Regions from separate parts of the Alteromonas sp. ABH4_453 genome, predicted to be linked through region 1. Evidence: predicted binding sites of a transcription regulator. Region 1 holds the regulator's gene; each other region holds the start of a gene.
The links. The regulator sigma-54, encoded in region 1, starts transcription at its own class of promoters, with help from an activator protein. The targets are predictions, from matches to a motif close to GTTGGCACGNNNNTNGNNT.

Region 1 (2,177 bases):
GGATGAGTTTGTCAGGGGGAGAACGGCGCCGCGTTGAAATTGCCCGCGCTCTGGCAGCAAAACCACAATTTATTTTGTTAGACGAACCATTTGCCGGTGTTGATCCAATATCAGTTAATGATATAAAGAAGATAATACAGCATCTGCGAGATAGGGGTATTGGTATCCTTATCACGGACCATAACGTACGTGAAACATTGGATGTTTGTGAAAAAGCGTACATTGTGAGTCATGGCGAGCTTATTGCGCAAGGAACTGCGGAACAGGTTTTAAGTAATCAAAAAGTAAGGGACGTATACCTAGGCGAACAATTCAGGCTATAGTTAGTGTAACCTAATTGTCATTTTTCAGTTTCGCTCTGGTATATTTAATTTAGAGCATTTAAATAAGACGTAGATGAAACCATCTTTACAGCTAAAATTTAGCCAACAACTTACAATGACACCTCAGCTTCAGCAGGCTATTAAACTGCTGCAGCTTTCTACACTTGATCTCCAGCAAGAGATACAAGAAGCCCTCGATTCAAATCCGCTTTTAGAAGTGGAAGAAGGTAACGACGAGCCGCAGGTAGAAAAGAATAATGTCGATAGTGACGATAGCGCGGCTGAAGCTACAGCTTCAGCATCAAGCGATACGCTAGAAGCAGGAGATGCACTGGAGAAAAATGATCTTCCCGATGAGCTACCTATCGACAGTACCTGGGATGAGTATTATTCGGCTTCTTCCGCGCCAGCACCTGGTCCTTCTAATGATGATGAACAAATCTTCCAAGGTGAGACCACAGAAGACATCCAAGAACATCTTCTTTGGCAAATGCGCCTCACTCACTTTTCAGATAATGACCGCGCCATCGCTACAGCAATCATCGATTCAATTGACGAATCAGGCTATTTAACCGTTACTCTTGACGATATCTTAGAAGCGGTCAACGACGATGATCTAGAAGAGCCTATCGAAATGGACGAAATAGAGTGCGTGCTCAAACGCATTCAGATGTTCGACCCCATTGGTTCAGGTTCTCGTACACCTCAAGAGTGTCTTATGGTGCAGTTGCGTCAGTTTTCAGACGATACGCCTTGGCTTACAGAGGCGAAGCAACTTATCGAAGAATATTCAGACTTACTGAGTAGTAAAGACTACCGCACGCTAATGCGTAAGAGCCGATTGAAAGAAGATCAGCTGCGCGAAGCAATGCGTTTACTCCAAACCTTGAATCCTCGCCCAGGTAGTGCTTTAGTTACTAAAGAGCCTGAGTACGTTATTCCTGATGTCTCAGTAACCAAGAAAAATGGCCGTTGGGTGGTTGAGCTGAACCCTGACAGTTTGCCTAAGTTAAGTGTAAACCAGCAATACGCTGCCATGAGTCGCCGTGCCAAAAACAGTAGTGACTCGCAATTCATCCGCTCACACATGCAAGAGGCCAAGTGGTTCATTAAGAGCCTTGAATCTCGCAACGATACTTTGATGAAGGTTGCAAATTGCATTGTGCAGCAGCAAATGGGCTTTTTTGAGCACGGCCCGGAAATGATGAAACCAATGGTGCTAAATGATGTCGCAGAAATGGTAGATATGCACGAGTCGACTATTTCGCGCGTGACAACGCAGAAGTATATGCATACGCCCCGTGGCATCTTTGAATTGAAGTATTTCTTCTCAAGCCACGTAGCAACCGAGTCCGGTGGTGAGTGTTCATCTACAGCGATTCGTGCATTGATCAAGAAGTTAGTGGCTGCGGAAAACCCTAGTAAGCCGCTAAGTGATAGCAAGATTGCTTCATTGTTGGCCGAGCAAGGCATAAAAGTCGCTAGGCGAACAATAGCAAAATACCGGGAATCGTTATCGATCCCGCCGTCGAACCAACGCAAAAGCCTTATTTAAACGGGCTTAATAATATAAGGAAGACGAAATATGCAAATCAACCTTACTGGTCATCATGTCGAAATCACCGACTCTTTGCGTAATTATGTCGATACGAAGTTCAGCAAACTTGAACGTCACTTTGATCACATTTCTAATGTGCATGTCATCCTGAACGTTGAAAAATTAAATCAAAAAGCCGAAGCGACCGTTCATTTAAGTGGCGCTGAAGTATTCGCATCCTCAGAAAATACCGACATGTATGCGGCGATTGACAGCATGGTTGATAAACTCGACCGGCAGGTAATCAAGCATAAGGA
Region 2 (2,177 bases), on a different contig from region 1:
TATCACGTGAACATTCATCACAGCTAGAGCATGGTTTGTGCCATACATCACTTTTCTCGTTAATCTGAACTAACAACTGATGAATGACAGTCTATTCGTACTGTGCAGGACAATTATTCCATGGCGAAAAGTTGCGCACTTTGATCCATCGCAAGGATCTAATATGAATTTTTCGCCAATTTTGTCATTTTTAATGACAAAATTGGCGCAGATAAAAAGAAGACAGGGATGTCGTAGCCTTATTCAAAATGGTTGAGAAGAGAGCTTTTGCTTCAGCTAATACAAAATTAACTGAAGTTGTTACTGTGGCGAATAGGTCAGTGTGAACGCGCCGCGCAATTCACCAAGTTCAAACCCAGTGGCCTCATCCTTAGGGTAATGTTTTAAAATGGTGTCCTTTACTGAAGGTGCAACTTGGCCACCGTGGCACGCCATGCAAACTTGACCTTGTTGAATAGCCATCATGTACCGGAATTCGCCACTGTCGCTGTCATACTTAGAGGCATCCATAGGCATAGACGGCTGTTTATCCTCTAGCTTAGCCTTTTCCAATAGAGAGGCGAAAAGGGCTAGCTGCTCGCGCTCCCACTCGTCTGGCGCGTTATTCGGGTTTCTCACTTTTAGCGCAGTACGCCCTACTTCCCACCCATTTTGGCTAAGCCCCTCGGCGATAGGCTCGGCGGCCAACTGACACTCTTCTACACCCGCTTCTAAACCACCAGACTGAATTGCCTGTTTTAGCCTAGATTTAAGCGCTCCACCAAGTGCTTTAGCGTGAACTCTTGCCTGCTTCACTTTTGTTTGTACTTCGCTTTCAGCTAGCTCGTTGGTTTGTGCATTAGCGAAAGGGCAACCGGCGCTTACGGCTACCCCCAACGCAATTAAAAAGGTGCGTTTTTTCATTGTGTAACTCTCCTATTGACGGACGTATTTGCACTCAGGCATTGTGATTCAACTAAAACAATCAACAAGCTCTATGCCAATATGTTAAGTTGGCAAGATAAAAGTAGCATTAACTAATACGCTGACAATGAACATATCAATTGTACAAGCAATGATAGATGCAATAGACAAACCCGCTATTTTCATCAATCAAAACTACATTATTGAGGCGGTCAATGCGCCTTACAGAGATACTTACCCTGTCGATATCAAGCTCGGTTATAGCACCTGTTATCAGGTATCTCATCGAAACAATAAGCCCTGTGACCAATGCGGCGAGCAGTGCCCTATGCAGGAAAGTAAAAAGTCGGGCCGAGCAGCTAGTGTGGTGCATATCCATACCACCAGCGAGGGCCAAAGCTACTGTGACATTCTGATGCGACCTATCTTCGACGGTCACGGGGATTTAATAGGTTATCTGGAAATTCTAGATAAGCTTGCCTTTGCGTCTAACCGCCCCTCTGCTGGAAAAATGATTGGCGAGTCTGAAGCATTTAAAACTATGCTTAATAAAATAAATCGCGCTGCAAATTCAGATATATCCGTTTTACTGTTTGGTGAAACCGGAACCGGGAAAGAACTGGTGTCTCAGGCTCTACACTCAAGTAGTCATCGCGCTGAAAAACCTTTTGTTGTAATTGAATGTACTGGGTTGTCTGATGCTTTGCTTGAAAGCGAGTTATTCGGCTATGAAAAAGGCGCGTTCACCGGCGCGACCACCAATAAAAAAGGGCTAGTAGAGGCGGCTGAGGGTGGCACCCTATTTTTTGATGAAGTAGGTGATATACCGCTTGCCATGCAGGTTAAACTACTAAGATTGTTTGAAACCCAAACCTATCGCCCTGTGGGTAGCGTAGTCTCTAAGAAAGCTAACTTCCGTTTGGTTTGCGCATCACATAAGAATTTGAAACAAATGGTAGAAAGAGGCGAGTTTCGACGCGATCTTTATTACCGAATTGCGGGCTTTCCTATTAGCCTTCCGTCTTTGCGAGAAAGACCGTCAGATATTGCGCTTATCGCAACGCACTTTTTAGCGCAGTCGCAAGAGAAAAAGCGTTTCAGCAAAAAAACACTAGAGAAATTGAGTAGCTATACTTTTCCGGGCAATATTCGCGAGTTACGTAACATCGTGGAGCAAGCCATATTACTTGCCGATGAGACCGTAATATACGAGTCAGACTTACCTGACCTTGACGATGACTTTACAGGCGAAGACCTAAGCCCAGTGGCAAATA
Region 3 (2,177 bases), on a different contig from region 1:
TTCTTAATACCGTCGATACCCGCCATAAGCATAGCGGTGAACGCTAGGTATGGGTTGGCTGTTGGGTCAGGGAAACGTACTTCGATACGACGCGCTTTATCGCTAGTTACGTGAGGAATACGAATAGACGCAGAACGGTTACGTGCAGAGTATGCAAGCATTACCGGTGCTTCGAATCCAGGAACTAGACGCTTGTATGAGTTAGTTGAAGCGTTAGCAAACGCGTTGATTGCACGCGCGTGCTTGATAATACCACCGATGTAGTAAAGTGCTTCTTCAGAAAGGCCTGCGTACTTGTCACCCGCAAAGATGTTTACGCCATCTTTAGAGATAGATTGGTGGCAGTGCATACCAGAACCATTGTCGCCAACAAGCGGCTTAGGCATAAAGGTAGCAGTTTGACCGTATGCGTGTGCAACGTTGTGAACAACATACTTGTAAACTTGGATTTCATCGGCTTTCTTAACTAGCGTGTTGAATTCGCAAGCGATTTCGTTTTGGCCAGCAGTTGCTACTTCGTGGTGGTGAGCTTCGATAACAAGGCCCATCTCTTCCATAACTAGGCACATTGCAGCACGGATATCGTGAGCAGAATCTACTGGTGGTACTGGGAAGTAACCGCCTTTAACGCCAGGGCGGTGTGCCATGTTGCCGCCTTCAAATTCTTCGCCAGAGTTCCATTTTGCTTCAGAAGAGTCAATCTTGTAGAAAGAACCCGCCATGTCAGTGTGGAAGCGAACGTCGTCAAAAAGGAAAAACTCTGGCTCTGGGCCAAAGAAACATGTGTCACCGATGCCAGTTGATTTTAGGAATTCTTCTGCACGGCGAGCAACTGAACGTGGATCACGCTCATAACCTTCCATTGTAGAAGGTTCAACAATGTCACAACGAATGTTTACTTGTGTTTCTTCAGCGAAAGGGTCAACAACGCAGCTTGTTGCGTCTGGAAGAAGAACCATGTCTGATTCGTTGATGCCTTTCCAGCCAGCGATTGAAGAACCATCGAACATTTTACCTTCTTCGAAAAACTCTTCATCAACAACGCTCGCAGGAATAGATACGTGTTGCTCTTTACCCTTTGTATCGGTAAAACGTAAATCTACAAACTTCGCTTCACTTTCTTTAATCAGCTCTAATGCCTTTTCTACTGACATCGTGTCCTCCAGGTTTAATGTAAAAATGCGGAATGATCAGCTTCACTCCAACAGTGGCAAAAGTGAAAGCGATTATCATGCCATCTATATGTACACCGATTTTTGTGGCATAGACAGGCATCTATCACTTCCGTTTGAATTAAAATGCGCCATATTGGTGCATTGCTGCACCAATATGGCGTTTTGTGCTCATTTGTACGTCAATCAGCCTAGATTACTTTTTAGTGTATAGCCACTTAATATGATCAATTCAGTGCAAAAGCGCTTGGTTATTTATTGGTCTGGTTTTCGAAAAGCAATAAAACTCGTTTCTATCAAAAAAAAGATGCGCAAACGTCGTGGTTTTTCTGTACAATCCGCGCAAATTTTTCTATCTGCATTTTTTTGCAACAAATCTAATGCAGACTTATTCGATTTCCGAAATAAGTCGGCATCGATTTACACAGGCTCTATATAAGCATGAATACCACTGATATTAGTAAATTGCGTAACATCGCAATCATCGCCCACGTTGACCACGGTAAAACCACCCTGGTAGACAAACTGTTACAGCAGTCTGGCACCCTTGAATCTCGAGGCGAGCAAGAAGAGCGCGTAATGGACTCGAACGACATCGAGAAAGAACGTGGCATTACCATCCTAGCTAAGAACACAGCGATTAACTGGAACGACTACCGTATCAACATCGTAGACACTCCAGGACACGCTGACTTCGGTGGTGAAGTAGAGCGTGTCATGTCAATGGCTGACTCTGTACTTCTACTTGTAGATGCACAAGAAGGCCCAATGCCACAAACGCGCTTTGTTACGCAAAAGGCATTCGCTCAAGGTCTAAAGCCAATCGTTGTTATCAATAAAATCGACAAGCCAGGTGCTCGCCCAGATTGGGTTATGGACCAAGTATTTGACCTTTTCGACAACCTAGGTGCGACTGACGAACAGCTAGATTTCCAAGTTGTTTACGCTTCTGCACTTAATGGCTGGGCGTCACACGATGCTGACGAGCCGCAAGAAGACATGAAT
Region 4 (2,177 bases), on a different contig from region 1:
CCACTGTTTAAGTGCACCCATATAATTGCCAAGGGTAAGTTGTCCTGAAGGCTGACAGCCACTTAATACAACGGGTTTATTGCTCATTTCTATTTACCTGTAATACGTTAAATTCTGTTAAAAAACTAAGCTTGAGATAGCGATAAAAGTTCATCACGCATCTGCGCAATTACATCGCCATAATCGGGTTGAGAAAAAATGGCCGAACCAGCCACAAACATATCTGCACCAGCTTCTGCTATTGCGCGAATGTTATCGACTTTTACGCCACCGTCAATTTCAATTCGAATATCATAGCCGCTTTCTAGTACACGCTGCTTCACCGCACGTACTTTATCTAGGGTGCTGGGAATAAACTTTTGGCCGCCAAAGCCAGGATTCACCGACATTATAAGAATATGGTGTAGTTTATCCATAACATGATCTAAGTAGTGTAGCGGCGTGGCTGGATTAAATACCAAGCCGGGTTTGCAGCCTGCATCAATTATAAGCTGAAGAGACCGGTCTATGTGTTCAGACGCTTCTGGGTGAAAGCTGATATAGCTTGCGCCCGCGTTGGCGAATTTCTCAATAAGATCATCTACTGGCTTTACCATAAGGTGAACATCAATCGGCGCGGTTATGCCGTATTTTCTCAATGCTTCGCAAATCATTGGCCCAAACGTAAGGTTAGGCACATAGTGGTTGTCCATCACATCGAAATGCACCACATCGGCGCCTGCGTCTAATACTTTTTCTACGTCTTCACCAAGTCGAGCAAAGTCGGCAGAAAGTATTGATGGGGCAATTAAAAAGGGTTTCATTGCGTGTCCTTCAAGTCAAAAACAACAAGGTGCGTTGCCACTTACGGTATAAGGTAGCGAAAGTTTACCCAAAACCATGCTTCTTTACTATGTAAAGGGCACATCAAGGATGATTTGACATAAATTTAAGTCAGACAACCGTAAAGCGTGACGCTGCCCAATTTTGGTGAGCCTGCGTTTTGTTGGTGCATTTTTAAACTGCACTTCAACTGATTAAATTACAGAGGTATTAAGTGGCGAATTTATAAATTGTTTATTATCAATGCCTTATAAATAAATTGGCAAGCATTTTTAATGAACCATAAATGGGCATCAACTTTGCGTTACCCAGTCCAAAAAAGAAAACACAGACAGAAAAAACGAATTACAACAAGTTTGAATTTGACTGGAGAACACACATGAAAACATCTACAAAAAGAACTCTACTTGCCGCTGCTATTTCTTCAGCGTGTCTACTAACTGCTATGCCTAGCTATGCAGAAGGTGAATTTACTGCGAATGCTGGCGCGACCAGCAATTACATTTGGCGTGGTCTAACCCAAACTGTAAACGAAGCTGCTGTTCAAGGCGGTATCGACTATGCGCACGAAAGTGGTTTTTATGCAGGTACATGGGCGTCGAACGTAAGTTATGCATCAGATGATATTTACTCATACGAGCATGACGTATATTTTGGTTACTCGGGCGAGTCTGATGGTATTGCTTATGACTTCGGTTACCTGTACTACAACTACGACGCTGAAGCAGAATTTGATTTCGCAGAAATCTATGGCTCAGTTGGCATGGGTGGTGTGAGCGTAACAGTTTACCTACTAGCGCACACTGAAGCTGACGAAGCAGAAGGTCAAGATTTCGGCTTTGGCCAGGCTTACTACGCATCTCTTGACTATACTACAGAAATTTTGAACGGCACTGAGTTGACTCTACACGCTGGTTATCATGACGGTGACTTTGTTGATGCTTTTAACTTTGGCGACGGCACTGATAGCTATGCCGATTACGGCGTAACTATTGCGAAAGACGGTTTTAGCTTTGCAGTGACAGGCACTAACCTAGATGATGTTGGTGCTGACGCATTAGATAACGACGAGTTGAAATTCACTGTAGGTTATTCAGTAGATTTCGAGCTTTAATTTTTCAAAAAGAGTCCGATGGAACGAGCTCTTTATTAAAACGTTGAGTAGTAAAAGCCTAATGCAATTACATTAGGCTTTTCATTTTAAATAGCAACGCATTTTTAACTTGTTCGTTACCTGCTTTTGATTATAATGAGACTAAATTTTAGACGAGTGTAAGGGGTATTCAGGATGAAAGTTCTTCCTTTTTTTGCGATTTGTGGAGCCGTTGCCCTAGTGAGTGTCGCTGTTACAAACC

Region 2: the regulator sigma-54 is predicted to act here: its motif matches at 966-984, upstream of ACXAGV_RS04885 (Tll0287-like domain-containing protein).
Region 3: the regulator sigma-54 is predicted to act here: its motif matches at 1,221-1,239, upstream of glnA (glutamate--ammonia ligase).
Region 4: the regulator sigma-54 is predicted to act here: its motif matches at 1,081-1,099, upstream of ACXAGV_RS17135 (TorF family putative porin).

The regions. Positions count from the first base shown of each region.
Region 1 covers NZ_JBSWXP010000004.1:244,779-246,955, reverse strand. The annotation lists gene lptB (LPS export ABC transporter ATP-binding protein) at 1-323, shown strand, start outside; gene ACXAGV_RS09815 (RNA polymerase factor sigma-54) at 397-1,878, shown strand; gene hpf (ribosome hibernation promoting factor) at 1,909-2,177, shown strand, end outside.
Region 2 covers NZ_JBSWXP010000002.1:324,009-326,185, reverse strand. The annotation lists gene ACXAGV_RS04885 (Tll0287-like domain-containing protein) at 301-903, opposite strand; gene ACXAGV_RS04880 (sigma-54 interaction domain-containing protein) at 1,055-2,177, shown strand, end outside.
Region 3 covers NZ_JBSWXP010000001.1:641,254-643,430, reverse strand. The annotation lists gene glnA (glutamate--ammonia ligase) at 1-1,154, opposite strand, end outside; gene typA (translational GTPase TypA) at 1,614-2,177, shown strand, end outside.
Region 4 covers NZ_JBSWXP010000009.1:74,770-76,946, forward strand. The annotation lists gene trpS (tryptophan--tRNA ligase) at 1-87, opposite strand, end outside; gene rpe (ribulose-phosphate 3-epimerase) at 126-803, opposite strand; gene ACXAGV_RS17135 (TorF family putative porin) at 1,109-1,936, shown strand; gene ACXAGV_RS17140 (hypothetical protein) at 2,111-2,177, shown strand, end outside.